3 regions of the Proteus sp. GOKU genome follow, and region 3 is predicted to be linked to each of the others. Evidence: predicted binding sites of a transcription regulator. Region 3 holds the regulator's gene; each other region holds the start of a gene.

Region 1 (10,358 bases), 1.4 Mb from region 3:
CTCAATTGTTATCACCACTGTAATTGGTCTTCTTTTAGGTGATGTTCAATATCAAGGTATCTTCGCTGTTCCTCCTTCTATCACAACCGTTGTTGGTAAAGTTGATATTATGGGCGCCTTAGATATCGGTCTTTCTGGTGTGATCTTTGCTTTTATGTTGGTGAACCTATTTGACTCTTCAGGCACATTAATTGGTGTCACTGATAAAGCAGGTTTAACTGATGACAAAGGCAAGTTTCCACGAATGAAACAAGCGTTATACGTCGATAGCTTGAGTTCTGTTGCAGGCTCTGCAATGGGAACATCTTCTGTAACCGCATTTATCGAAAGTACTTCCGGTGTTTCTGTCGGTGGTCGCACAGGTTTAACTGCCGTTGTTGTGGGTATTCTTTTCTTACTCGCTATCTTCTTATCACCACTAGCAGGTATGGTGCCAAGCTATGCGACAGCAGGCGCACTGATTTATGTGGGTGTATTAATGACATCCAGCCTTACACGCGTGAAATGGGATGATTTAACAGAATCCGTTCCTGCTTTTATCACCGCAGTCATGATGCCATTTAGCTTCTCAATTACCGAAGGTATCGCACTAGGCTTTATTGCTTATTGTGTTATGAAGATAGGGACTTTCCGCTGGAAAGAAATTAATCTATGTGTTGTGATTGTTTCACTGCTATTTATTTTAAAAATATTGCTGATTGATACTCATGTGATTGATTTGAACAATCTTTTCTAAACTGCACTCCAAAGCAATAGTCTACGGGCTATTGCTTTTCCTATTTTTTATCAGGTGACAAGTTTTGCTTTATTTTTAAACATCACTAAAATACTATAAAGGGAACGTTATGGTTATTTATAATGATATTTAATAAATAATTTTCTTAATAGTTATTTTATTTACTAAACATTATATTCATCATAATAACTTTAAGTTTACTAATTATTAGGGGGGAGAAATGAATAAACGTTCACCTCATACAATAGCAAGTAGAACTATTCTAATTGGTGAAATTAAAGATAGTGAAGGTATTAATTTCGAAGTTAGAATAATGAAAGAGCGTGAAACAAGACCTAGAGTCTTAATCCTTAATGATGGCTGGGAAGAAACAGCTATTTGGGATAATGTATATCCTATTCTTGAAATTCAATTAGCACCATCTAAAAATAAAAAAGGATTTAGTGTTGTATCTGAGTCTTTTTCAAATAAAATAAATAATAAATATAAAGTACACTATGAAAAGCTTTTTAATCATAGAAAGCTTAAAAAAATGATTAAGACTTTTAACTCACAGCATAAAAAGGCTCAAATGAATGCCACCCATATTAATTGATCGCCATGATAAACGACTCATTAATCCAGATAACAGCGAGGATTTTGGTGAAATAGATGAATTAGGAATAATTTTAGATAATGATCAAAAAGAATATTTATTATTAAGAGAAAACGTTAGTTCTGAATTAAATCGGTTATATGTTAAAGATATAAAAAATAATATTATTGTTGCTAATTATGTAATGAGTTTTAATTTATCCACACCAATATTATTTTCATCTAATTTACCTCAAATAGAATCTGCTTATGTAGATAATGAATACCGTTCATTAGGTATTTCAGTCGCAATTTATTTAAGAATAATTGAAATTTACGGTGGCGTAATTAGTGATACTCAGCAAACTCTGGGTGGCATGAGTTTATGGGCAATTGGTTTATCAAATTCAGAAAATATTACGCTTTATGTTATGCATTGTCATAATAATACGCTATCACATAAATACTTTTCTGATGGTGAATTGATGTTTTATGAATGCGATAGAAAATCTCTTATAACAAACAGCGCTTATATTTGGAGTAGGCCTTCTTCAATAGATTTCAGTGTTGATCTCGCCTTCATAGAAAAATTAAATATCCCAGAAGGCGATTTTGGCGAAAGAGTCGTTTTACTTGCAATATCCAGCCTAATAGACTCCCCCTAATTAGGCTTTATCTATTGTAGGCAACAACAAACCAAAAATAATAGAGTCAGAAATCTCATCACCGACTATCCAACGCTGTTTTAGATACCCTTCTTGTTCAAAACCTAATTTTGCTAACAACGCAGCTGATGCTTTATTATCAGGGTGGATATCCGCTTCTAAACGACGAACAGATAGATGAGATTGAAGATACGTAATAAATGCCACCATCGCTTCTTTCATAACGCCTTTACCTTGATAAGCTGTATCAAGGCAATACCCAATTTCTCCACGTCGTGAATTAGGGTAATGATTAAAAAAAACACACATGCCCATCAGTGCATTTGTTGCTTTATCTATCACCGCTAAGCGCAGATACTCTTTTCTTTCCATATGCGTGATATCTTGAATAATATCTTCCTGCGCTTCTTGCAGTGACTGCCAAGGAAGATGGCTCCAATAACGCGTCACTTCAGCTGAACTCATGATCTTAAACCAATCTTCAGCATCCCCCATTTCAAAAGGACGCAATCTTAATCTTTCTGTTTCAACTTGAATATCAGCGTAACGCATCTCTACTTTTCCTTATGTGTTTTTGGCGCCACAAAAGCGATACAAACTGGCTCAGTAATGGCATCGGGCTCAGCGCGAAACATTATCTCTTGAGTATCGGCTATTTTTAAACTCGGCCAATACTTTAAGCCTTCATCAAAATGTGCTTTCTCACAGTAATAGCCGACTTCACTGACCAATACGACACCTTTTTCTTCTAATTGTTGAAGTGTGATATGTCGATTATAAATATTAGGAGGCTGCACATTCGCTTCTAACACCCATGGCTGTGAAGATAATGGCCTATCTTTGCCATAAAAAGTTACCCATTCATGCATATATTCACCACCCACATACGCAAGTGGAGTGTGATAATGCTGATGCCAAGCTTGTTCAACATCTTGCACAAAGGTTTTTACACCAATAAATTTTTGACCTGCATTACGCACATTAGCGGCTTGAACGACGGTATAACCAGAAACAACCAACATCCCGAAAACACCTAAACCATACAGTGCACCACGTAACGAACGTTTGGGTGTGACACTAATTGAGCCGACAAAAAGTGCCGTCGCAATCGACATAAAGGGTTGTAGCCATTCGCTAATACGTCCCCCTTCATGAAAACTAAACCAAATAAAAATAATCGTTAATGGGAACAGAAAAATAAAATTGAGTAACTGGCTATCTTTAGAAGCAGACCAACTCACACGTCCACCATAAAAACGTAAAATTCCCCACATTAAAATCACTGGGTAAAAAACAGTGAGTGCAGCACGAGTGGTACGTAAATTAAAACGGCTTTCGATTTGTGAATCGACCCACTTAAAAGCGGCGAAATCGGTTTGCCATAACCAAATAAAATTGGGAATAACAAAAGCAAACCAAATAGCCAACGCAATATAGAAATAAGGAGAACGGTAGCTTGCTCGAACCTTAGGCACAAAAAGGCTTGATAAAAATACGGAACCAATAAAAGCTAATGATGAATATTTCCCCATTGTGGCGATACCCATCGTAATGGCAAAACCAATCCAATATTTTTGATTGTCATTAATAGCACAAAGGAAAAAATAGAACGCCCATGCCCAACAACCAACTAGAATATAGTTATCGTTATAAGGGATAATATCAAAGTTGATAACGCCAGATAAATTAAGCGCCAACATAGCAAACCAAGCTAAGTTAGTATTTTGTGTCAACTTATAGGCTAAGTTCCAAACGCCTAATAGCCCAACAGCAATGACAATAAAGTGGATAAAATACCAATAAAAGCTAAAATCGATACCGCCGTAAATAGCTGGTGTCATTATAAAGCCAACAAACCAAGGATTTTTAGGGGAACCCCACCCTCCGTTAGTGCCCCAATTGACAGCCTCTACGGCATCATAAGGCACTGTAGGGTCAAAAAGATAACTCACTAAGATCCAAATTGCCGCATAACCAATAACCCACCAATATACTGGTTTACGAAATTGCGCAGATGATAATGTCATAATAAATAGAAATTTAAGTTAATTAATTTAGTTTAGTCGTTAAATGATGTCACAACACAGTAAAGTATAGTGAAACGAACCGCACATTGTACGTGAGCAAAAATTAAATTGTCTTAAATTTGCGCTTTTATTGAAAATTTGTTTCTGATAGATTGCGCAACCAAGAAGATCACTATCGAGTTACCATTATGAATATGATTAAAAGAAAGCCCGCAGCTAAAGCACGTAAGAAATCGCGTGAAGAGCTGAACGCGGAAGGACGTGAACGTAAACGTCAAAAGAAACACCGTGGCAATCCTGCCGGTAACCGTCAGCAGGAAGCGGAAAATAAACAGCAAGCTAAAAATACAGCGCCGAAAGATCCACGCATTGGTAGCAAAAAACCGATCCCTCTGATTGTAGGTGATGCACCAAAAGTCGTGAAGAAAAAACCTGCGCCAGTTAAAGCAGAGCCAGTTCGTTTAACGCCTGAGCAAGAATTAGACCTGTTAGAAAACGATGCACGTTTAGATGAATTACTGTCTCGTCTTGAAAACGGTGAAAAACTCAATGCAGAAGAACAGGCCTATACTGAGAAAACCCTTGATCGCATTGACGAATTAATGGTTGAGCTAGGTATTGAGTTTGAAGATGATGACGATGAAGAAAAAACTGAAGACATCATGCAATTACTGAAAGGTAAATAATCAAAAGGCTAATCATTTTCCTTGATTACCTTATATCTAGCGGATATCAATAACCTGTTGATATCCGTTATTTTTTTATAAAATACCCGCTTTTTTATTTTTCATTAATCCTCACCATTAACAATAGATTAATTAACAACCTTAAGCTCAGATAACTCCATCTATTCCTCTCTTGTTATCCCTGATATCCTATTTTTCTATCTTTAATATACGAGTGATAAAAAACATGGATAACAGACAGCAGTACTTAGATATCGCAGCCGGGCAAGGAGAAAAAGTGCCCTCTCGTATAGTGGCTTTCCCTGCACAGCCACTAAACTATGCGCTTATTGAACAACGCCTAGAAGAACAGACAGATTACACTGATGGTGAAATCAATTACCTAAGTGAAAATATTGATGACGGTTTTTTCTATCGTTGTCAGCATGGTGATGACGAATTACATTTTTTTGTCTGCCTTTACCCTCGTGATGAAGATTACGAAATACGCCCAATGTATTCGACTGACGAACTCACGCCGCAACTACTTGCGCATGCAAATGCGACAACACAAGATTTATTATTAGAAACACTTTTTACTGAAACCTTGCATCCTTTGGCAAGTTATCGCCATCAACTGAATTTTCTCAATATCATTGCACCAGAAATGATCTTAGCATTAGATGAATCAGCAGCAGGTAAAGCATTAACGCCTGAGTGGGTCCGCTTTCAATTAGAAACACCCGATCTCTATCCTGAAGTAGAAAGCTTATATGTTATTCATGCTGTCTATGATACAGAAAATGATCCACCAACCATGTTCTGGTTCCATACTCATGGATTAGCACGTTGTGGCTTGACCGAAGTCGATTTAGTTATTCCAAGTATGCTTGAGTCTTACTATGGTATTCCTGATCTCTTCCGTTGCTTTGTTAACAACAGTATTAATCATCGCCAAATCGAATTTGGTGAACCGATGCTTTGTGGCCAAACATCATCAGGCTTAGAGTATCTTGTCGCCTTACCTTTTGAAGAGGGTATTCGCCATGTTAATCAATCAACACCGCTTGAAAGCCTTAGACCTTTAGAGGAAATGCGTTATGACACTGAAGGCGCACCAAATGGCATTTTCTTGGGTGATTTAGCCGATCGTGATGAATATCATCAACATCCTTCTTCCATGCTATTTAGAACCAATGAAGAAAACCCAATTTTAGAAACTTTCTTTAAAGGTTATGAAGAACAACAAGCGATGATGCTACTGCGTAGTAATGAAGAAACCTATGAGATGTCTGAAAAAGCCAAGCGACGCTGGGAATACTTCGTTTCTATGTTTGATAACTATAATCAGCCACCTGTTGAGAAAAAGAGTGGTTTCCTCTCTAAGTTATTAGGAAAAGACAAACCTGAAGAAACCGAAAACCCTTGGCAGTTTATGATCAAGTTCGGTATTCCTTATGGTGATGGGGAAGAAAAAGAGCTAGAGCATATGTGGTTTGTGCCACAGTCTCGTGATGGAGATACCATTTATGCAAAATTACTCAACGTGCCATTTTACGTTGAGGATATGCAAGAAGGTGAAACCTATCCTATCAACAACGCATTAATAACTGATTGGGTCGTTTCATACGAAGATGATAGTTATACCCCTAACAATATTTACCAACTTTTTAGCCACCAGCAAACTCACTAATTAGCGAGTATTTCACCATGACAACGCGAGCTTTTTACTTAAGCTCGCGATCTTCATATTCTTAAAATCTACTTTTATATTGTTACCCGTTAACATCATTAACTGATTGTTATTTTGTTGCTACGTTGACATTTCAACTCTTCACATTTTGTTTTTGTCTAGTAACAGATAAGGCAAACAGCCTATTTTCATCCTAATATCTTTTCTCTGGTTGATTTAAATCAAGTGTAGATAAGCGTAGACTAGGCTAAATTATACCCAATAAGGATAATTATAATTCGCATTAGCATTAAAAATATTTATTATAATTACCCTGACTATTATTGTGTGAATTCTCATACACGTTAATAATTATCAGTATCATTATTTTTTGTATCAATATTCGTGGAAGGACGATTATGTCTCTGATCCCAAATCACAGTTATAAAATCTTGAGCTACTCACCTCAGATTAGCCCTGCATACAGACAGAAACTATTATCTTTAGGTATGTTACCTGGCGCTGTGTTTAACGTTATTCGTATCGCACCACTGGGTGATCCTATTCAAATAGAAACGCACCGAGTGTCCCTAATTTTGAGAAAAAAAGATCTCGCACTCATTAATCTTAGCGAAGTGGTTCATAACGAAAAATAATCGTTATTTCTCATTCAACCAGGCAAGACAACTATTGGCATCACTATTATGACTCCTCTCACTATAGGCCTTATCGGTAATCCCAATGCCGGTAAAACAACACTCTTTAATCAGTTAACAGGCTCTCGTCAGCGTGTGGGTAACTGGGCGGGTGTAACGGTCGAACGCAAAGTTGGTCGTTTCACAACTGCAAATCATAAAATTGAGCTCGTCGATTTACCCGGGACTTACTCTTTAACGACAATTTCAGAACAGACATCTCTTGATGAGCAAATTGCCTGCCATTTCATTTTAAGTAATGAAGCAGACATGCTGATTAACGTGGTTGATGCATCAAATCTTGAGCGTAACCTCTATTTGACATTGCAACTGCTTGAGCTTGGCATTCCATGTATTGTGGCATTAAACATGCTCGATATTGCAGAACACCAAGATATGCAAATTGATATCAACGCACTTTCAGAGCAACTGGGTTGCCCTGTTATTCCAATGATTTCAACCAAAGCATCTGGTATTGATAAGCTCAAGGAAGCCATTGATACCTTCCCTGCTGAAAAGAAAAAACCTCAAGAATTACTGACTTCTTATCCACTATGGTTATTAAATGAAGTCGAGACACTTGCTGAAAAAATTAATCATGATGAGTTTAATTTACAGCAACGTCGTTGGATGGCATTACAGTGTTTAGAAGGGGATATCTATACCCATCAACGTGCACAAGTCACCAGTGAAGATATCAAAGCTATTCGTCAACGAATTCAAGACGAACATAATAATGAACCAGAATTAGTCATTGCTGATGCCCGTTATCAAAATATTGAGCGCATCTGTCATGCAGTGATTAATATGGAGTCCATTAAGCCAAATATCCTGACACAAAATATCGATAAAGTGATATTAAACCGTTGGTTAGGCGTACCTATCTTCCTATTTGTCATGTATTTAATGTTTGTACTTGCGATTAACATCGGTGGTGCATTACAACCTGCTTTTGAAGGTGGCTCTGAAGCTATCTTTATTCATGGTATTCAATGGATTGGTGCAACTTTTAACTTCCCTGAATGGCTGACAATTTTCCTTGCTCAAGGTGTCGGTGGTGGTATCAATACTGTTCTTCCATTAGTGCCACAAATCGGGATGATGTATCTCTTTTTATCTATCCTTGAAGACTCAGGTTATATGGCTCGTGCCGCATTTGTTATGGATAGATTGATGCAGGCTCTGGGTTTACCGGGTAAATCATTCGTACCACTGATTGTCGGTTTTGGTTGTAACGTACCTTCTATTATGGGTGCGCGTACTCTTGATGCACCAAGAGAGCGATTAATCACCGTATTAATGGCACCGTTTATGTCTTGTGGTGCTCGTTTAGCTATCTTCGCGGTATTTGCGGCAGCCTTCTTTGGTAAAAACGGCGCGAGTGTTGTTTTCTCACTTTATCTTCTCGGTATTGTGGTTGCTATCCTGACTGGCTTGCTGCTAAAACACACCATTATGCGCGGTGAAGCGTCACCTTTCGTGATGGAACTACCTGTTTATCACGTTCCCCACCTAAAAACGTTACTCATGCAAACATGGCAACGTCTAAAAGGTTTCGTTGTACGTGCAGGTAAAGTCATCATTATTGCGAGTATGTTTATTGGTGCGCTAAATAGCTTTACCTTCTCTGGAAAACCTGCGGATAACATCAATGATTCTGCATTAGCTTCTGTCAGTAAAGTTATCACGCCATTACTGCAACCTATTGGTGTTCACAATGATAACTGGCAAGCAACAGTTGGTTTAGTCACTGGTGCGATGGCAAAAGAAGTGGTTGTGGGAACATTAAATACCCTCTATACCGCAGAAAGCATTGTTAATGAGCCATTTGATCCTGAAGAATTCGACCTGTGGGGAGAAATTGGTGATGCCTTTGGTGAAACATGGGATAGCTTAAAAGAGACCTTCACTTTAGCTGCACTTTCTAACCCAATTGAAGCCAGTAAAGGTGATGGTGAAATGGATACCGGCACAATGGGAACCATGGGCGCTAAATTCGGTTCAGGCATTGCTGCTTATAGCTACTTAATCTTTGTTTTACTGTATGTACCTTGTGTTTCAGTAATGGGTGCTATCGCTCGTGAAACTAGCCGGGGCTGGATGACCTTCTCTATTCTTTGGGGATTAAATATTGCTTACTCACTGGCTGCGCTGTTCTATCAAACCGCAACCTTTAGCGAGCATCCACAAAGCAGTACAATCACCATTGCTGCGGTTGTGATATTTAACTTAGTTCTATTTATCTTGTTGCGTAATGCTCGTAATCGTCTAACAATTAACTTAAGCAATAAGTCATCATTGACTAAACAATGTTGTTCAAAAGGTAGCTGTCACTAAGTGACAAAGGAAAAGTAAGATGGCCAGTTTGATAGAAGTACGTGATTGTATCGCCCTTAATGGTCGAGCCGATGCCCGTCTTATCAGCCATCAACTCAATATGCCTGAACCGTTGGTGCAAGCAATGTTAGAGCGGCTCACATTGATGGGTAAGCTTCAAGAAGTCGATGTCGAGGATTGTCTTACGGGTAGCTGTAAAAGTTGCCCTGAAGCCACTGCCTGCCAGACAAAGCTTTATCAACTAGTTTAACTAATTGATAAATGCCTCATAAAAATCCCTTACTTATGAACTGACCCCAGTTCATTATGTAGGGGATTTTTTTATCTAATGCGCAAGATGAATCATTTTCATCTTCCTATTTAATGATTTACTTTCCTAACTATCGCGGCATAATCCATTAAATATAGACGTAAAGACGTCTATTTAATTTCACTTTATAAGAATATAAAAATTATGCCAATAACTGAATTTTCATCAACGATCACCACAGGCGAGCAAGGCAGATTACAAATGCAATGCGCGTCACGCCAATTTCAATTTTTACTTGATGAACCTGTATCACTGGGAGGTAAAGACAGTGCAATGAATCCTGTGGAAGCACTATTAGGTACGTTAGGTGCTTGTAAAGGTATCGTGGCAAAAAGCTTCGCACGTATGCACCAAATTAATCTTAAAAATATTCGCATTGAAGTCAGAGGCGAATTAGATACCGATGGTTTTACCGGAAAAAATAAAGAAGCTAAAATCGGTTTTAGTAAAATTACGACCGAGTTTTTTATTGAAGCAGATAATAGCGAAGAAGAGATCGCTGCATTTATCGCTTTTATTGAACGCACTTGCCCTGTTGCCGACACAATAAAAAATGCACCGATTCTAGAAACTGCATTTCACCTCGAGAATGTACTTGCATAGTCAGTAGTTATTGCTGCCCTCAATAAAAGGGCGGCATTGTTATGGGAGGCATTGTTACAGTGCTTCTTTAAACCA
Region 2 (10,358 bases), 510 kb from region 3:
AGCGCAATGAATAGTCAATAAAGGCAAAAAGATCCCTAATGAATGATAAAGTGAAGGGATAAATTTATCTAAAAACATTTCTAAAATTTGAACTAATGCGGCTAAAACGCCAATAAAAGTGATATATCTAAGAAAGCTAAGATCAATACCTTCGACTACCGCGTCTTTCTTTAGAATGAAATGATAGATTAAATTATTGATAGGCGTAGCAATAATAAGTAAGGCAGTAACAGTAAGACCTAGTTTTAATGAGGTTTTTACTTCTTTAGAGACAGCAAGAAAAGTACACATTCCTAAAAAGAAACTTAATGCCATATTCTCAACAAAAGTTGCCTTAATAAATATATTAAGGTAATTTTCAAGCATAACCCCTCCTATTAATATGTTTTTTTACTAATTCTAGTAAAAACAGTGCATTAATATAAGTGGTATTACAAAAATATCTTTAAAATTAGATCTAAATGACATTTTTTGACTAAGAAGGCGTTTTATTTGAGATAAGGAAAGTGAAATTTTCAGATAAAGATAATAAATATGGCATTCAAATGAATTTTCTATTCAATTCGTCATTTTTTACTTTTTAGTGGATAAGGTAAAACAATGCTAGAAATAACAAAGCACCAATATCTATTGATAGAATATTGGTGCTCCGATTAGAGAATTTTGATAATTTCTATGAAAAGATCTACTGAGTAAAATTGTTTATGACTTGAGGTTATTTAACATTAGTGTTTTATAATTATTTTTCTCAAGATCTTTTTCTGTAAAGCCAAATTTTGCGGCTAAGTGCTTTAATTGGTCAGCGTAGAGCGGGAGTTTGCTTTGGTCGTCCGTCATGATAGCAAATTCAGCAAATGAGCCTAGTTTATCTAATTTATCGATAGTGATATGAAACTCATCTAGAAAATAGATTTCTCTTGATTTTGTGTAATTGAGAATACAGTGGTAGCCAAGTGTGGTAAACATAGAGACTGTTTTTTCTGCATCTTCAATACGAACAGCTTCACATTGTGATAGATCAGGGCCTTTAACGATAAGAAGGTTTATTCCTGTGGGGAGCATTCTTCTTACACATAAACTGATAGTAGGAGCTGAAAATTTAGTATTATTATGCTCCATGTACCAATCTGTTTCTTGATTCTCTGGCGTAAATAATGTGGCGCCTGATTTTTTTAGTTCATTAATAAATTCTTGTGGATTTTGAAGGTGATATTTCAGTTCGGCTTCAAATTTACCTTGAAAGTGATCAGACATACGTTTTCCCTAATTTAGCGTTAATGCATTATAGCATTAGTAAAGTATCCTTCTGAGGTAAAAACGAACGTTTAGTGTTATTTCATTATTTTCTATTTTAAAAAATGATGATGAAGGATTATATAGAAATATTTAAATAGAGTAATGGATAGAATGACTATGAAATAAGGAGAGGGGAATATAGTGTTATTAATAAAAGAAGGAATAAGAGAAAATAAAAGGGGCATTGCCCCTTTTATTTTTACAGAACACCTTCAAACGGGTTCCAGCTTTGATCATTTTTGGTTTCTTTCAAGTAATACGCATAGTTGGCTGTTATAGCCCATAAAACGTTAATTGCGATACCTACAGCATTGATAACACCGTTATTGACAGGTAAAAAGCCAATAATAGTAAAAATAGCAATGTTAATAGCAAATAATGTTAATGCCTTGCGCCATAACCCTAAAATAAGAAAGTAAATAAAACCAAAGAAAAATGCCCAGATATTCATTCCGATAAGAATACGCTTACCAAAGGAAAGTGCTTTATAAGCAGCTTTATATTCTGGTGTTTTAGGTGAGCCATATTGATCAAAAAATGAAAAACGCTCTTGCCATTTTTCGGAAATTTCTTTATTCATTTTAATTCCTTTTACCATGTTGATTAAATTTAGTCTTAATAGGAAAAGCATCTTTACATAATTTAACATTATGAACAATATAAATTTATTAAGGAAGGATTAATATAGAAGATTATATAAAAAGCATTAAAGTAAATATGTTTTTAATCATTTTTTAATAATTATCTTATTGCTTCAGAATATATTTTTAATTACTACTCTTAAAAATAAGGGCGATAAAATAAAATATTATTTTGAATGAATTTTATGGTGAAAAGAATAAGAAATCTGGTTTATGACGAATACCAGATTTCTTATGGAGGCAGGTGATTAACGCACGACTAATACAGATGATTCTGCGTAACTGACCACGGAAGATGCAGTAGAACCTAGAAGATAAGTTTTCATACCAGGATTACGAGAACCAATGACAATCAGTTCTGCTTGAATTTTTTTTGCGGTTTCTAAAATTTTATCGCGAGGATTACCTATAGACACATAAAATTGAGTTGTACTATTGGGAATATCAATGTGCGATAAATTTTCTTTTAGCGTGGATAATGCAATTTCAATACGTTGTTTGTCACTTGCTAGTCTATCTTGGCCTGCGAATGCAAATCCGACAAAAGACTCATAACTTGGAATGACTGATAAAAAATGAATATTCAATTTGTCAGCGACAGACAATGCTTTTAGATGAGACACAACCTTGTCCAATAAACCAAGCTCTGTAAAATCAACGGGTACTAACACTGTTTTTGTCATAGTGGCTCCTAATTAACCTTTTATTATGATTAGGGCTTTAATATTAATTTTTTGTGCATACAAATATGAGTTACCTACTAATCTTATCAGTCAAAATGAAAAACTGCACAAAAATTGAGATTATTTTTATTTTTTGAGAGTTATGTATTTTTTTATATGAAAAAAAGTGAAAAAAACTGCTGTCTGAGTCAATAAATGTGTAGCAATATCAAATAGAAATTATAAAAAATGAGAAGTGATAAGAAGTAATAGAAAGGATACTTTTTTATAATAATGATCATCATAGATATCACTTTTTATATATTTATTGATATATGGTAAAGCTTATTTTTGAATATTCTTTAATGGATTAAATATAATTTTTATTCAATATTAATCAGAAGTTCCGGACTCTAAAGAAAAAATTAATAATTATAGAAGCTAAAATAAAAATTTAAGTTTTAAATATTATGTTGTTATTTTTCAATGTGTTATGTTGCTTTTGTTATAATGATTAAATATATTCTCATTCTTAATGATAATAAGTACTATTTAGCATTAAAATAGAGAGACGGCATATTACAAATGAGATTGGTTTTTATTTTTATTACAGTTAATTGATTGAAAAAATAAACAAAAACTATATTTAAATAACTATATTTTTATTTTTAAGTGTGCATAATATCCGTAATGTTAATTTTCATCGCAAAGGACGTAAAATATGTTACATCAAGATATGATCAATAAATTGAATGAACAGTTAAATTTAGAGTTTTATTCAGCAAATCTTTATTTGCAAATGAGTGCTTGGTGCGACGATAAAGGATTCGATGGTGCAGCTAAGTTTTTAAAAGCTCACTCACGTGAAGAAATGGAACATATGCACCGTTTATTTGATTACTTAAGCGATACAGGTGCTATGCCTTTACTTGGTGCGATTGAAGCTCCACCAGCTGAGTTCTCATCATTATCTGAGTTATTCGATAAAACTTACGAGCATGAAAAACACATTACATCTGAGATTAATAAATTAGCACATGTTGCAATGACAACTCAGGATTATTCAACGTTTAATTTCTTACAATGGTATGTTGCAGAACAGCATGAAGAAGAGAAATTATTTAAATCAATCCTAGATAAATTAGCAATGGTTGGTGACAGTGGTAAGGCTTTATTCTTGTTAGATAAAGATCTGAACACATTATCAACATCTGCACATGTTTAATTATTAATAAAGCGTTAGATTGCTTAAGTTAATAAATGAATTATTGCGCTCTGCTGTGACTGAATAGCAGGGCGTTTTTTATTCTTCTGTATTGCCTCCATTCTTATTCCTATTTTTTATCTCTTCCTCACTTTTGTTTGCTCATTTTTTATCCTAAAAATTCTTTTTGACTGTTATTCATGCAGGGTGTTTATTTTACTTTTAGTTGTATTCGGTTATGTATTGAACTGTTTAGACTGTCAATATGGGTATTATATTTTTTCGAAGTGTAAAAATGGGTGATATTTGAAACAGAAACTGGTCTAAATAACATATATTTTGAGTGCTAGTTCACAACCTTTTATTTCTAATATCAAGAAGCGAAGATCTTGACGTAAATTTGCTATAAAATATTTCCATAAATAAAAAAATCACCTGTAATTTAAGAGGTTATTATGTCATTAAATACACTTAAGACATCTTGGGGTAAATTATCGGCTATCGCTGTTTTATTCCTTGGTATGTCATACCAACAAGCATTAGCACACGCACACTTAAAATCACAGTTACCTGCTGAAGGTGCTGCTATTGAACAATCTCAAGCGCCTAAGGTTATTACGCTAGACTTCTCTGAAGGTATTGAATTAGCTTTTAGCAAAATCAAAGTCACTAATAGTGATGGTAAAGAAATTACCGTAGGAAAATTGAGTTTAGACCCTGTTAACAATACTAAATTATTATTGCCTTTAGAAAGTGATTTAGCAGAAGGCAACTATTTGGTTAATTGGAACGTTGTTTCTGTTGATGGGCACAAGACAAAAGGTTCTTATCAATTTAGTGTAAAATAATGACACCTGAAGACGTTTATATTTTATGCCGTTTTTTCCATTTCGTGGCAGTCATGTTTATGTTCGGACTGAGCTTCTCGGCTGCCATTCTTGCAAAAGATAAATTCATTCCTCTTATTCAAGTTCGTTTGCGTCCTGCATTAGCCATTAGTACTGTCACTGTCTTTATTACGACTTATCTATGGATGGTTGTACAATCCGGTATTATGGGGGATGGATGGGAGGATGCTTGGTCATTTGAAATATGGAAAGCGGTATTAGGTACTTCGTTTGGTCAAGTTTGGCAATGGCAATTAGTTTTGGCAACCATTGCGTTAGCTGTTTTATTTATACACCAACGTTATATTCGTAACTTCTCTCTATTAATTGTTGCTTCAATTATGTTGATCTTACATGCATTTATTGGTCATGGTGCAATGTTTACAGGATCAGAAGCGATATTTTATAAAGTTAACCAAAGTATTCATCTTATTAGTGCCGCATATTGGTTTGGTGGTTTATGGCCATTTGTCGCTTGTTTGCAGTTTTTACGTAATAAAGACGAGCTTGCAGATGGGATGATCAAACCTATCATTGGCACAATGAAGCGATTTTCGCTTTTTGGTCATATTGCTGTTTTATTGGTTACTATTACCGGTATTATCAGTGCCGTTATGTTAATCCCGGGATGGCCAGCAGTACAATTATCATCTGAATATCAAAGTATGTTATGGCTTAAGATTAGCTTAGTGGTGTTAATGCTTGGTTTAGCCGTAATCAATCGTTATGTTTTAGTACCTCATATCCGTAAGAAAAATAATTTTCAATGGTTGCTAGTGAATAGTTGGCTTGAACTATTACTTGGAACAATGGTTATTTTTACTGTCGCCATCTTTGCGATTAACTCACCTGTATAGATTGTTATATAATCGAAAAAACCTAATTTCTTAAGTGAGATATCCACATGAAACGTTTTTTATTAGCGGGAATGTTAATGTTGTTTTCTTTTCAAGCATTCTCGGCAGCACCTATTTCAACGGTCAGCAAGCTTCAATTTGGTGACGATTGGCCATTTACACGAGAAGAGGTGATGCTTAATTGTCGTGCTGATGGTGCTTGGTTTGTGATTAATCCAGCAACACTGATGCAGTATCCACTTAATGAGATTGCAATGAAACAGATGGAAAGTGGAAAAGTAAAAGCACAATTAATTGATGTTATTTTACTGCCAGATCCGAATATACCAGAAAAGAAAAAATCAGTAGAAGTGATACAGAATGCGATTAAGTCGCTCTGTGAGAGCAATTAATCAAGTGATTAATAATATAACTAATAATTTTATATTTTTATCACATTGATTTAAATAATAAAAATTATAAGCGAAGATTTTTTGAATAGAAAATGGTGTGCTACTAGGTTGTTTACTGGATCTTTACATATTGTTAGCTAATATTTAACAGTAGGTTGTGAGATAGAAAAGTCTGAGTTAATCCTCGATTTTTGTTTATGCAGTAATCAGCAATTACTTTTTAGCGCACGGCTCGCAATGAGCCATTTCCCTAAGCCAGATAAATGATTTATCTGGCTTTTTTTATTCGCTTTAGCATCTCGTTACGCCACTTTTAAGATCCAGTGGTGGTTATCTTTATCATAAGCATGACGATAAAGCAGAATATTTTTATCTTTCAGTTGAGCTGGAATACTTGTGTTTTCATCCCATCCATCTAATTGCATGCAAAACTCTTTGTCATAATCACATGGAATATGAATATAAGTTAATTGATTATCAGAAGAGTGTTTTAAAGTAATATCTTCAATTTCATAGCAAGCAATTTTTAACGTTGTCTTTTTCATAATAAAGCTCCGGTTTAAGCGATGTCGTGTTGTGTTCCGTTGTGTTTTGTTGGTGGCATTTATTTTAAAGAATGCTTTTTGACCAAACAAAATTAAGCATAGTATAAATGGAATCTATTTCCAAAATATTTTTTTGAAATAAAAAAAACGGATCATTTTTTGTGATCCGCTTTAAATAAATTATCTGAAATAGGGCAGAATTATCTAATTTTTAAGGCTTAGGTATTGCTGTTCCCCATTCATCCCAATCTTTGGGTTCCTTGTCATTTAAAATGAAATTCTGTTCCTGTTTGGCTTTCGCTTGTAATGGTGTGGAAGGTGGTGTTGCAAAAGTGATCCCACCACGTATAAATTGCTTGAATGTACCACTACGAATAACTCCGCCAGTTAAACCAAACGAGAAGTTATATCCTGATGAAAGCCAAAACTCTGTATTATTTCGAACAAGGTATTGGTATTTTTTACTAATACGGATGTGAATTAATACTCTGTCAGACATGTTTCCTAGTTCAAGACCTGTCACTGCACCGACCTCAAGACCGCGATAGTAAATTGGCGTACCAATTTGTACTGAACCTGCCTCCGTGGCATTTAACACAAGATTTAATCCATCGAGATAGCGTGAGTCTGTAATGTTGGATGTTTGCAATTCAAATTGACGATATACGCCACCATTGCCGGGCTCTGCTTTAATATAAGGTTGAATCAGTGAATCCAAGTTATCTAATCCTGATGCTGTTAATTCAGGAGTAACAACTGCAAAGCGGCTGCCAGATCTTGCAAAGGTTTTGACATAATCAGGGTAGAGAACGGCTGATACAGTTACCGCTTTTCTATCTGGCGAAAGGATTAATGATTCGACTTGCCCAATATCAATTCCTAAATAGCGAATAGGCATTCCTTCAGAGAGTTTACTTGCATCGTATGTTTTTAGCGTAATTTGTGCGCCTATAGCTCGGGCACTAGTTTCTGATGGATAGAGTTTGTAACGTGAAACATTATTATTGATATTTTCGAAGTTATCAAAACTGATTGCACCTTTTAATGCGCGATTTAATGGTGTCGCTTCAACAGTTAATCCTGAGCCATTAACGGAGACTTTAGCGGCACCTTCAGTCCAGAAGACACTCTTTTCTGTGAGTAGATGACGATATTGTTTAGAAATATAAACATCAATATCAAAATCATTCATTAAAGGCCGAACATCAGTAATTTCGCCGACTTGAAATTGATGATAAAGAACCACTGAACCTTTTTGGATACCCGGAAGGCTTGAGGCTTTTAAAGTCAGTGTCACCGGTAATTCATTACCATTAATACTGGCTTTCGCAAAAAAGTCATTACGGTAAAGGCGATACTGTTCTTTAGGTGCCCCTTTAGTACCTTGAATAAGGTGAATACCTCCTTCAAGCCACTCTTGAGGTGTCGCACCTTGAACTTCAATACCATTTAGACCCATATTGACGTTGATTCGGCTATTGGCAACAAATTTACTATTTTCATAAATATAATGCTTATATTCAGGGGCAATAATTGCATCAAAGATAACGCCATCATCACTCATATTACGCTGAATGATTTGCCCAATAGTAATTCCTCTGAAAAGAATAGGTTGCCCCGCATCGACTCCCCAGCTTTCTTCACTGGTTAGAGAAATAATTAATCCATCTTCACCATATATTGCTTTGCCCGCATCGACAGAGGTGGCTGATTGCAAAACAAATTGCTGGTTTTCTTGTGCTGGAGGGCTATTTTCTGGTGAATCAAAAGCAATTGCGCCATTGATTAAAGCAGAAACGCTTTCCATTTTTACAGATACGCCACTTTTTAAATTGAAATTACCTTGAAAGCCAGAGACGTTCCAGAAATGGCTATCTTGACGTATTAAGTGGGCATACTGTTTATCGATACTAAGTTCAATAAAAATACCCTGATTATCAGGGCGAATCGCATAGCTATACACTTTACCAACAGGAACTTGGCGATAATAAACTTGAGAGTCAACATTGAGCGATCCCAGTTTATCTGCCGTCAAAGTGATTAATTGCTGATTTTTATCGATATTAGCTTGAGGACGAACTTCTTGAGCAATAAATTTAAACTGCTTTTCGCCGTCACCGGGTAACATGCTGATATAGTTACCACCCACTAAAGCATCTAGCCCTGATACACCAGAAAGGCTGGCTTTAGGTGTAACTAGCCAAAATTGTGTGTTTTTGCGCAATGCGGTCGCGAGATCTTTGCGGATATCAGCCGTAACAATAACTCGACGTAAGTCATCGCTTAAAGTGACATCTTTAACAAGACCCACATCAACGCCTTGATAGCGAATAGGTGTTCTGCCAGAGACAATTCCTGATGCGGATTGAAAATCAATCGTGATTTTTACGCCCTTATCCTGCCAATGTTGGAAAAGCAACCAACTAGCAATAAAAATGGCGATAACAGGGAGTAGCCAAAATGTCGAAATTTTACGCTTGCGGCGTATTTGGGCTTGTGTGTCCTGAACGTCGTTTTCTTCTTGTTGCATAAGTATCCCATAGTAAACGACTATCCAACCATTCAACGGCAAGGATAGTAAGAATAACCGCAGTACCAAAATAAAAAGCCGCTGGGCCCATTGTGAAAGTCATCAGTTGATCTCGATTAATCAATGACATCATCAGCCCAATCACAAAGAGATCAAGCATTGACCATCGTCCTATCCAAGAGACAAAACGGTATAGTTTCATTCGTAGTAGAGGGTCAATACGAGAATTAAAATGAATGCTTAATAATAAGCCCAACATAATAATAATTTTGAAAAAAGGCACAAAAACACTGGCAATAAAAACGATAATCGCAATTGGTGTATTGCCTGAATTCACTAAGGAAAGTACGCCTGAAAAAATAGTGTCTTCACTGCGTTGACCATTTAAATAGAAGATAGAAATAGGCAATAAATTTGCAGGTATTAGTAAAATTATTGCTGAAATTAATGCCGCCCATGTTTTTTGTAAACTCATTGGTTGTCTTGGGTTATAGCAAGATTTACAACGTGGACAGTGTGTTGATGGTGTTTTTTTAAAATGATAATGACAAGCATGGCAAGTTGCAGGACTTTTTTCTATCTCTTTTTGTGGGTAAAAGCGTTGCCAAAGTTGGTCCATATTAATGTTAATTAGCATTAATAAGCTGAGTATCATTAAAGAAATAAAAGCAATTAAACCATTGCCAATATAGACAGTTGCATAATCGCCTAATTTTATTGTTGCAACACCAAGTCCAATCAAATAGACATCTAGCATTACCCATTCTTTTAATTTCCCTAACATCAATAAGACCGGGCGAAGATTAAGGCGCAAGCGAGATCCTAAATGGAGATATAAAATAGCGATGGGGAGGCTAAGCGGTGCTGCAATAGCACAAAAGGCTACCATCGTTGCGGTAAGGGGAGAGCCTTGCTCTGACATCATGCGAATACCATCAAGCACATTCGCCGTTATCATTGTGCCTAATAGATGAATTTTAATTAATGGCTGAGTAAATGCTATTGATGCCAAAATAAGCATTGTAATAGAGAGAATAAGTAGGCGAGTTAATGACCAATATCGATAAGATGCAAGTTTTGCTTGGCAACGAGGGCAATAAGCATCCTCTCCACGCTTTAATGCAAGAGGGAGTGTCACGAGATGATCACACTCCTGACAGCGTATTGATTTCTTTTCCTTTGTTGCGATATTGTTCACTATGTTGCTCGTTAATTCGCCTAAGTTGGTTTTCTTAAGAGTTATCGTTTGATTAAGCTAAAAAAAAGTACCTATACTCAATGGTTCACAAGTTATCATTTTTATTATATTTATGCCTTTCATTTTACAATACTAAGTGTCTGATT
Region 3 (10,358 bases):
TTTGTATCGAGACTGACAATGGTGTTGAAATCATCGTACACATGGGAATTGATACCGTTGCATTAGGTGGCAAAGGCTTCAAGCGTTTAGTTGAAGAAGGTGCAGACGTTAAAGTCGGTCAACCTATCTTAGAATTAGATCTTGAATATCTGAACGCTAATGCCAAATCGATGATAAGCCCTGTCATTGTTAGCAATATCGATGATTTTGATAAGATTGCTGAACAAGTTGATGGTGTTGTGGTCGGAAATAAAACGGTTATCTACAACGTGTTAAAATAAATTCTATCTAGATATTTAATCCTCTATAAAGAGATGGTTAAATAAGACGATAAAACGGGGAGTCTTTCAAACTTCCCGTTTTTTTATCTCTATTTTGATAAATATCTCAGGGGTGTATTTAGCTAAGGTATTTATGAAACCTGCTTATTGGATTATAGTGGGTTAATTATGCGTTTTGCTTTGAGGAAAAAATGACCATGAATGAGGCAGATGCCCGCCCAACGAACTTTATTCGTCAAATTATTGACGAAGATCTGGCTACTGGGAAACATAATAGCGTTCAAACGCGTTTCCCACCTGAACCTAATGGCTATCTTCATATCGGCCATGCGAAATCAATTTGCCTGAATTTTGGTATTGCTAAAGATTATCAGGGAAAATGTAATCTACGTTTTGATGATACCAATCCAGTAAAAGAAGATATTGAGTACATCAACTCAATTCAAAAAGATGTTCAGTGGTTAGGTTTCCAATGGGAAGGTAGCATTCATTACTCCTCAGATTATTTTGATCAACTTTATCAATATGCGATTGAGCTGATTAATAAAGGCTTAGCTTACGTTGATGAGTTAAGCGCTGAAGAAATTCGTGAATACCGCGGTACATTAAAAGAGCCAGGTAAAAACAGCCCTTATCGCTCACGTAGCGTAGAAGAGAACTTAGCGCTGTTTGAAAAAATGCGTGCTGGTGGCTTTGAAGAAGGTAAAGCGTGCTTACGTGCGAAAATTGATATGGCATCACCATTTATTGTTATGCGTGATCCTGTGCTTTATCGTATTAAATTCGCTGAACATCACCAAACTGGAAATAAATGGTGCATTTATCCAATGTATGATTTTACCCACTGTATCTCTGATGCACTGGAAAATATCACACATTCTTTATGTACTTTAGAATTCCAAGATAACCGCCGTTTATATGATTGGGTGCTGGATAATATCACTATCCCTTGTCATCCTCGTCAATATGAATTCTCACGTCTTAACCTTGAATACACAGTGATGTCAAAACGTAAGCTGAATCAGCTTGTGACAGAAAACATTGTGAATGGTTGGGATGATCCTCGTATGCCAACAATTTCAGGCTTACGTCGTCGTGGTTATACCGCAGAATCTATTCGTGAATTCTGTCTACGTATTGGTGTGACGAAACAAGAAAACAACGTCGAAATGGCAGCTCTGGAATCTTGTATTCGTGATGACTTAAACGAAAATGCACCACGCGCAATGGCTGTTATCGATCCTGTTCGTTTAGTGATTGAAAATATGCCAGAAGGTGAAGAAATTCTTGTTGCACCAAATCACCCAAATAAACCAGAAATGGGAACGCGAGAAGTGCCATTTAGCCGTGAAATCTATATTGATCGCGCTGACTTCAAAGAAGAAGCAAACCGTCAATATAAACGTCTAGTGCTAGGTAAAGAAGTACGTTTACGTAATGCTTATGTTATTAAAGCTGAACGTGTTGAGAAAGACGAACAAGGCGAAATTACGACTATTTACTGTACCTATGATGCAGAGACTTTAAATAAAGATCCTGCTGATGGACGTAAAGTAAAAGGCGTTATTCACTGGGTAAGCATTCCACATGCGATCCCAGCTGAAATCCGTCTTTATGACCGTTTATTTAGCGTACCAAACCCGGCGGCAGAAGATGATTTCTTATCAACAATTAACCCAGAATCATTAGTTATTCGTGAAGGTTTTGTAGAGCGTAGCTTAAAAGATGCGGTTATCGAGAAAGCGTATCAATTTGAGCGTGAAGGCTACTTCTGTGCTGATAAGCTTTCAACGGCGGATAAACTTGTGTTTAACCGTACTGTGGGCTTACGTGACACTTGGGCGAAGATTTCTCAACAAGGCTAATTTGACGTGCTTTAAGTCACATTAGTGCCTTAATGAATAAAATGCTCGGTAATTTATTTATCGAGCATTTTTTTATCTGTTTTACAGCTTATTTTGCCTAATTTTTCATCTATTGATATTAAATATTTACTATTCTTAATTTGATTAGCCTCTCGTTTTATCTTTTTTAGGTGATAAGTTTTCATTTATTTCGTTTGAAATAGTTTATTCACTATCACTTTATTCTTTTGTTTTTTCATATCATCACGCTAAATAACACTGTAATAAGAAAAGTGTGATTCACACCACATATTTTACATCATTAAAAAAGATTATTTATAAATACTACTTATTATTCCTTTCTATAAAAACGAAATTTTATATCATTTAAAGATTGATTTATAAAATACAATTAAATCAAGTGATTATGTTTATTTTTAACCAATCTTTATAAAAGAAAGAAAATGAAACGATCATTTAGTTATGTGCCCTTTGTCATATTTTGATAAAAATTCTTTTTTTTTGGTTGATAATTCGCGTCGCGAAAAATATGCTGTTTATAACCTAATTTAGGTTTTTTCCCCACTTGGGGTTTTATATTTGGAAATAGGCATTGTGCTTATTTCTTTTTTAGTCAAAGTCAAAGAGGAAACAATGCTATGGTTATGCAAAATGCTAAACCAGGCAGGGTGGCACTTGCCGTTATGGGCGCATTGCTTGTAACTGCACTACCTGCAAAAATGTCTCATGCTGAAGGGTTTATTGATGACTCAACCTTAACAGGCGGTCTTTTTTATTGGCAACGTGACCGTGATAGAAAAGAGTTAACACCAAATAGCCCTGATTACGGCAAATACAAAGCTAACTTACACCATTCTACTTTCAACGCTAATCTCGATTTCTCATCAGGTTACCTTGGTGATTTTATTGGTATTGATTTAGCTGCCTTTGGTGCGGCTGAATTGAATAACAGTGGCCCTGCGGCACCTAATGAAATCGGTTTTAGTGATGCAAAAAGTCGCTGGGATGAAAAATGGACTGGCGATCGCAGTGGCATGAGCGTTTATAAAGCGGCTGCGAAATTCAAATTAGGTAACTTCTGGGCTCAAGGTGGATATATTCAACCTAAAGGCCAAAGCTTATTGCGTCCACACTGGAGCTTCTTACCGGGAACTTACCGCGGTGCTGAAGCGGGCGCTGTCTTTGATTTCGATAAAAGTGGTGAATTATCTTTCTCCTATATGTGGACAGATGAATATAAAGCACCATGGTATCGGAATATGTACAATTTCCGTAAAGCTGATCTAGAAACGAATATCAGCTATCTTCACTCTTTCGGCGCTAAATATGATTTTAAAAACAGCTTAGTGTTAGAAGCTGCATTTGGTCAGGCTGATGGTTATATCGATCAGTATTTTGGTAAAGTTTCTTATGATTTCCCAATTGCTGACAATGCATTAAGAACGTCTTACCAATTCTACGGTGCTAAAGATAAAGTTACCGGTGGTGGCGTTAATGACGTTTATGATGGGCTGGCATGGTTACAAGCACTGACTTTTGGTTATACCTACAATGTATTTGACTTCAAAGTAGAAGGAACGTGGGTTAAAGCTGAAGGTAATCAAGGTTATTTCTTACAACGTATGACTCCGGGCTGGGCAACCTCTAATGGTCGTCTTGATGTCTGGTGGGATGGTCGTTCTGACTTTAACGCCAATGGTGAAAAAGCACTTTATGCTGGCGTTATGTATGATCTGAAAAACTGGGATCTGTCAGGCTGGGCAGTAGGTACTTCTTATGTTTACGCATGGGATGCTAAGCCAAGTGGTAAAGCTATTTATGACCAAGGTCAGCGTATCAGAGAAAGTGCATGGAATGCGGATATTATGTATACGGTTCAAGAAGGTCGCGCTAAAGGCACTCTCTTTAAGCTTCACTATACCCGTTATGATAACCACTCCGATATTCCAAGTTATGAAGGTGGTTTTGGTAATATTTTCCAAGATGAAAAAGACGTTAAGTTTAACGTGATAATGCCATTTACTATTTTCTAATATCAGCATAAGGATAAAGTGTATTAATTGCACTTTATCCTGAATAAAACTAAAAAAGCTAAATACGATTACGATAAGTAAAAATAAGTAGTAGAAAGGTAGGGATGCGGTAATTAAGAAGAGCCTTACAAATAAGCCTCGTTAATAAAGTGAAGTTGTCAGCAGTAGTAAAAAGTGGAAGTAAAAGAGTAGAAGTAAAAGAGTAAAAGAGTAAAAGCAGTAAAGAGTCGTTTTAAAATCGCAGTATGTAGTAAAAGTAATGAAGTAAAGTCGTCATGTCATGTCGTCTGAGATAAATGTGAGTGGGTTATGTTTATCTCCTGTGCTTCAGTTATTTCGCAAAATTTGCGTAAGGTATTTACCCTAAGTAAAGGAAGTCAGAGTGGGTATCGTAGTGGGGGGTAAATACCTTTATTTTTTAATTCCTTTCTTTTTCGTCCTTTTCATCCTTGTAGGTTTTTTTATTCTATGGCAAATTTCTTGCCATTCATTTTATCTCACCTTATTTATTATTCTGCATTGAATGCTGTTCGATAATGCGAGTTTTCAGGAAGAAGCATGTTAAAGCGATTGGATGATTTTTTATTAGAACCGCCATTGAAACCCTTTAAAGGTATAAAACGATTTATTGTTGAATTTCTTTTTTTTGGTGTAAAAGAGGCGCGTTCTTGTTTATTTGCCGGATTTTTCTTTTTTATTTTATTTGCAACACCAAGTAAAGGTATCTTTGGTATACCTCGTTATGACGTGCTTCTTATTCTCGCTATCGCTTTTCAATTATGGATGGTGTGGGGAAAGCTAGAAACATGGGATGAATTAAAAGCGATCTGTTTTTTCCACATTGTTGGGTTTGTGATGGAATTATTTAAAACATCAGCGGCAATTGGATCGTGGAAATACCCTGATTTTGCTTATACAAAATTGTGGGAAGTCCCTTTGTTTACAGGGTTTATGTACTCTGCGGTAGGAAGTTATTTAATTCAAGCATGGCGTTTTTTAAAAGTACGAATTGAACATTATCCACCTTATTGGATGGCAACTTTGGTTGCTCTCGCTATCTATATTAATTTCTTTTCTCATCACTTTATCGGTGATTATCGCTGGTATTTAACTGCCTTTATTTTAGGTCTTTATGCTCGTAGTGTGGTTTATTTTACTCCTTATGATACTGAGCGAAAAATGCCTTTATTACTCGCTTTTGTTCTAATAGGTTTCTTTATTTGGCTTGCTGAGAATTTCGGTACATTTTTTGGTGTTTGGCAATATCCTAACCAAATTGGTGCTTGGTCTGCTGTACATGCAGGCAAATGGGGCTCTTGGTCACTATTGGTTATTGTCACATTTACCATTGTGGTTCATTTAAAACATATTAAGCACAGTATCAGTGTGGCTAAGTAGAGTTATCCTCGGATTTTAGGCAATAAAAAAGGAACTGTGAACAGTTCCTTTTTTTTACTGAGAGATTATCCAGAATGAATTATTTCTCATCATGTGCGTGGCTATCTTCTTTGCAATTGCCTTCAGCGCAGTGGCCATATAAGTAAAGGCTATGATTGGAAAGCTTGATACCATGACGTTCAGCGATGTTTCTTTGGCGTAATTCAATTGCATCGTCTGTAAACTCGATAACTTTACCACAATCAAGACAAATTAAGTGGTCATGATGGTGTTGTTGAGTTAATTCAAATACTGATTTACCACCTTCAAAATTATGTCGGGTAACAATACCAGCATCATCAAATTGGTTTAAGACGCGATACACTGTTGCCAGACCAATCTCTTCACCGATATCGATGAGTTTTTTGTAGAGATCTTCAGCACTGACATGATGGCACTCAGGATCCTGGAGCACTTCCAAGATCTTTAAGCGAGGAAGTGTAACTTTTAACCCAGCATTTTTTAACGCTTTATTATTGTCGGTCATGCGGATTTAATCCTGTTGCTAATGGTGAATTTAATTTTTGTGCTCACAAATAGGTTTTATTCATTAATACTCGGGTGAATAAATAACCTCATTGATTATAGGCATGATATTTAAAAATAAACACCCCACCTATCACACTATCTTAGCACACCATTGAATAATTATCATTCTCAATATTGAGTATTTATTTTATCCCAGAATTTCGTCTAGGCTCATTTCTTCTTTGATTTGAGCAACCCAAGCGTCAACACGCTCTTCGGTTAATTCTGGTTGACGATCTTCATCAATCGCAAGACCGATAAAATGATTATCATCTGCAAGCCCTTTAGAGGCTTCGAAATGATAACCTTCTGTTGGCCAATGACCTACGATAACTGCGCCACGAGGCTCAATAATATCGCGGATAGTACCCATTGCATCACAGAAATATTCTGCGTAGTCCTCTTGGTCACCACAACCAAATAGTGCAACAAGCTTACCATTGAAATCAATATCTTCTAGTGTTGGGAAAAAGTCATCCCAATCACATTGTGCTTCACCATAATACCAAGTAGGAATACCTAGTAACAGAATATCGAACGCTTCGATGTCTTCTTGACTGGATTTTGCAATATCATGAACTTCGGCATTATCAGCGCCCAGTCTTTCTTGAAGCATTTTGGCAATATTTTCAGTGTTGCCAGTATCACTGCCGAAGAATATTCCTATGATTGCCATAAAGTGAGATAACCTCTTTTATTCTAAATTCGTTATATTTCAAATTGTAGCGTTATTGACTACGTATATTTTCACAAGTTACATACTTTCTTGTATGTTTCCAGTGACTCATTCACTTGTCACCTAGCTACACTTCAAAATATTTAGAGTATATTTGTCTGTGTTTGAACAATTACTAGTGAAAGATAAGCATTGTGTTTTCATAATAGAAAACTAAAAACGTATTTTGACGAAAATAGCAGGCTAATTCTGTCGAATTTGTGTGGTTTATCTGCTAGCTATTTTTGTTTTGATGCATTTTTAAGGCGTGATTTTGCGCCAATTGCTCTAGTAATATTTCTTCAATAAGCTCACTACGACTGACGTTTCTTTCTGTCGCCAACTCATTGAGAGCATTCACAGCATCTTCATTTAATTTTAACTCAACTCGACGTAAGCCATTAACTCTGTCACGTCTTAATTGATTGCGTTTATTAATTCTAAGCTGTTCATCCCGAGAAAGCGGGTTTGTTTTAGGTCGCCCAGGTCTGCGTTCATCTGCGAACAAATCCAGTGTGGTGCGATCAGTTTGTTCTTTTGCCATAAATTTTGCTGTGAAAGGGCGTATACCAATGACTAAATTGCGAAACGCCCAATAATACCCCACATAGTGATGTCTCGCCACTGCTTCCTGACTTTAACCTATTGTGATTTGGTCTTTTTATCAACAGATACTGTTTTTAAGTACAATAATTATACATTCTATTAAGTTATCATTTTTTCAGTGGCGTTATTTTAAGCAGTTAAATTTATTCACTAAGCTTTCTCTAAAAAGCGACGAATTGCCTTAATGACGGTATCTGGTTTTTCTGAATGCACCCAATGCCCCGTGTTTGCAACAACAAAGGCGGTTGCGAGAGGGAATTGACGAGCTATGTTTTCACGATACTCATCCAAAATATAAGGTGATAAACCTCCCCGAATAAATAATACAGGTTGATGCCAAGCTGGTACTTCTTGCCAGCCAATAATGTCTGAATAGGCATTTTGTATTGCAGGTAAATTAAATAGCCACTCACCATTTTTGAATGATTTAAGTAAAAATTGGATCACACCGTCTTCTTTAATAAAAGGACGCATGATTTCCACCGCATCTTGACGGCGCGTGACTTGGGCTTTAGTTACAGCTTCAAGTGCAGCAAAGATTTTGTCATGACGGCGAACATTATAGGCAACAGGTGACATATCAATCACAACAATATTTGCGATACGCTCAGGGGCTAATGCTGTCATCGCCATCGCAATTTTGCCTCCCATTGAGTGACCAATAATAATGGCTTTTGGGATATTTAAACTATCAAGCAATGTAAGCACATCTTGCGCCATATCTTGATAATTCATACTTTCACTATGAGGAGAATGCCCATGATTACGCACATCAATTTGTATCACGGTATTATCTTGGCGAAGTGCGCGACCTAAAACACCTAAATTATTCAGATCACCAAAAAGGCCGTGGATCAAGACGATAGGTAAACTGGATGCAGGTGTCGTTTCAGGTTGGTGTAATTGATAATTTAATAATGTATTGAGTTTCATATTAATGACCAAAATAATTGCGATTTTCTTCTATGATGACATGCACGAGGTGCTAAGCCAACTTATCGTAATAATATGAAAGAGTGATGAAGTTCAGAAATAATTGATAAGAGAAATTTATAAAAAACTATAAAAGCACTATTGTCTAGGTATATATTCCAAACTTATTTAAAAAGTTGAAATCTTGACATTGCTCAAAAATAAATAATTAGAATTTTATATTATTTGGGGGCTGGAGTGGTGTGATATAGTGGAATTTAAAGCTGGCTTTGTGCGAATAAGTTCAAAGAATAGAAGATGATACCGAGATAAACAATAGGATAAATACCGAGCTTAGCCTTTAAAACGGTAGGATCTTGAATAGATCCTCTTTAAGTTATTGAAATTTTACCTATTTTGTTTTTAAAGATTATATCTTATAATCCTAATTACTTTTTTTTGAAAATAGTACTGGGTAGCAATGAAAAAGATAGAAATTGATGACGAACTTTACCGCTATATTGCTAGCGAAACTAGACATATCGGTGAAAGCGCTTCAGATATTTTAAGGCGTCTACTGAAGCTCGATGCCAAACAGCCCGTACAACCAGTCGTTGTCACTGAGTCAGTACAAGCGCCTGTTATTAAACAGGAAGCTGAACCTACACCTATAACACCAGCTATTACACCAGCAAAAAATCCGATCCGTGAAATGCGAGAACTGCTGTTATCTGACAGTTATGCAGAAAAAACAAAATCAGTTGATCGTTTTTTACAGATCCTTTCTACGTTATATAGCCTAGATAGCGCTACTTTTACTCAATCTGCTGAAACAGTACATGGACGAACACGTATCTATTTTGCTGGTGATGAACAAACATTACTCGATAGTGGACGTCATACAAAACCGCGCCATATTTCAGGCACGCCGTTTTGGGTTATTACTAACTCGAACACAGAGCGTAAGAGAACGATGGTACAAAGCATCATGCAGGATATGCAATTTCCTGCAAATGAGATTGATAAGGTGTGTGGAACTATCTAACCACTATTGTTAATTGATGCATTGCAAAGGCTTTTGTTTAAAGCGTGATTGTGATGTCAAATAGGAGAAGATTTGTGGCAATTCATCCAAGAGCAGGGCAGCATACTCGTCAAAGTGATCTGATTAATGTGGCGCAATTAACGTCTCAATATTATTCACTTAAACCACAAGCTAGCAATAACGCTCATCGTGTGAAATTTGGTACATCTGGTCATCGCGGAAGTGCAAATCGCCATAGCTTTAATGAAGCGCATATTTTGGCAATTGCACAAGCTATTGCTGAAGTACGTGCTAAAAATGGAGTAACAGGGCCATGCTACGTGGGTAAAGATACTCATGGACTGTCAGAGCCTGCATTTATTTCTGTTTTAGAAGTACTTGCTGCCAATAAAGTTAAGGTGATTATTCAAGAAAATAATGGCTATACACCAACACCGGCAGTTTCTTTTTCTATTTTGACATACAACGAAGCACATCAAGATATTGCTGATGGTATCGTGATAACACCATCTCATAATCCACCTGAAGATGGCGGTATTAAATATAATCCATCAAATGGTGGACCTGCGGATACAGATTTAACTTCAGTTATTGAGAAACGTGCCAATGAACTGCTTGAAAGCAATTTAGCGGGCATCAAACGTCTTTCTTATGATGAAGCATTAGCAAGCGGTTATATTGAAGCTCAAGACTTAATTATGCCTTATGTCAAAGCGTTAGGTGACGTTGTTGATATGGAAGCTATTAAGAAAGCAGGCTTAAAATTAGGTGTTGATCCATTAGGTGGTTCCGGTATCGAGTACTGGAAACGTATTGGTGAGTATTATGGCCTTGATCTTGAATTAGTTAACGATCAAGTTGATCAGACATTCCGTTTTATGACGCTTGATCATGATGGCGTTATTCGTATGGACTGTTCGTCACCATGGGCAATGG

The links. Region 3 encodes Fur, which represses iron uptake genes when iron is present. Its sites were predicted from a motif close to ATAATAATGAGAACNACTATCAA; they were not measured.
Region 1: feoA (ferrous iron transporter A) is a predicted target of Fur. The motif match lies at 6,701-6,723, and genes of this name have one in related genera.
Region 2: ftnA (non-heme ferritin) is a predicted target of Fur. The motif match lies at 3,185-3,207, and genes of this name have one in related genera.

Annotation. Positions count from the first base shown of each region.
Region 1 covers NZ_CP034105.1:3,885,664-3,896,021, forward strand. The annotation lists gene EHE21_RS17750 (NCS2 family permease) at 1-736, shown strand, start outside; gene EHE21_RS17755 (hypothetical protein) at 957-1,331, shown strand; gene EHE21_RS17760 (hypothetical protein) at 1,312-1,974, shown strand; gene EHE21_RS17765 (GNAT family N-acetyltransferase) at 1,975-2,526, opposite strand; gene EHE21_RS17770 (glycosyltransferase family 39 protein) at 2,529-4,001, opposite strand; gene yihI (Der GTPase-activating protein YihI) at 4,190-4,687, shown strand; gene EHE21_RS17780 (DUF4026 domain-containing protein) at 4,914-6,359, shown strand; gene feoA (ferrous iron transporter A) at 6,758-6,994, shown strand; gene feoB (Fe(2+) transporter permease subunit FeoB) at 7,043-9,370, shown strand; gene EHE21_RS17795 (FeoC-like transcriptional regulator) at 9,390-9,620, shown strand; gene EHE21_RS17800 (OsmC family protein) at 9,825-10,283, shown strand; gene EHE21_RS17805 (MarR family winged helix-turn-helix transcriptional regulator) at 10,338-10,358, opposite strand, start outside.
Region 2 covers NZ_CP034105.1:1,663,343-1,673,700, forward strand. The annotation lists gene nqrE (NADH:ubiquinone reductase (Na(+)-transporting) subunit E) at 1-366, opposite strand, end outside; gene cyaB (class IV adenylate cyclase) at 703-1,254, opposite strand; gene EHE21_RS07730 (DUF2628 domain-containing protein) at 1,496-1,876, opposite strand; gene EHE21_RS07735 (universal stress protein) at 2,186-2,620, opposite strand; gene ftnA (non-heme ferritin) at 3,321-3,824, shown strand; gene copC (copper homeostasis periplasmic binding protein CopC) at 4,259-4,651, shown strand; gene copD (copper homeostasis membrane protein CopD) at 4,651-5,547, shown strand; gene EHE21_RS07755 (YebY family protein) at 5,595-5,939, shown strand; gene EHE21_RS07760 (DUF1480 family protein) at 6,242-6,484, opposite strand; gene EHE21_RS07765 (PqiB family protein) at 6,696-9,014, opposite strand; gene yebS (membrane integrity lipid transport subunit YebS) at 8,956-10,212, opposite strand.
Region 3 covers NZ_CP034105.1:1,158,067-1,168,424, forward strand. The annotation lists gene nagE (N-acetylglucosamine-specific PTS transporter subunit IIBC) at 1-281, shown strand, start outside; gene glnS (glutamine--tRNA ligase) at 479-2,146, shown strand; gene chiP (chitoporin ChiP) at 2,785-4,179, shown strand; gene EHE21_RS05355 (DUF817 domain-containing protein) at 4,738-5,577, shown strand; gene fur (ferric iron uptake transcriptional regulator) at 5,657-6,103, opposite strand; gene fldA (flavodoxin FldA) at 6,293-6,820, opposite strand; gene ybfE (LexA regulated protein) at 7,095-7,403, opposite strand; gene ybfF (esterase) at 7,616-8,398, opposite strand; gene seqA (replication initiation negative regulator SeqA) at 8,859-9,422, shown strand; gene pgm (phosphoglucomutase (alpha-D-glucose-1,6-bisphosphate-dependent)) at 9,497-10,358, shown strand, end outside.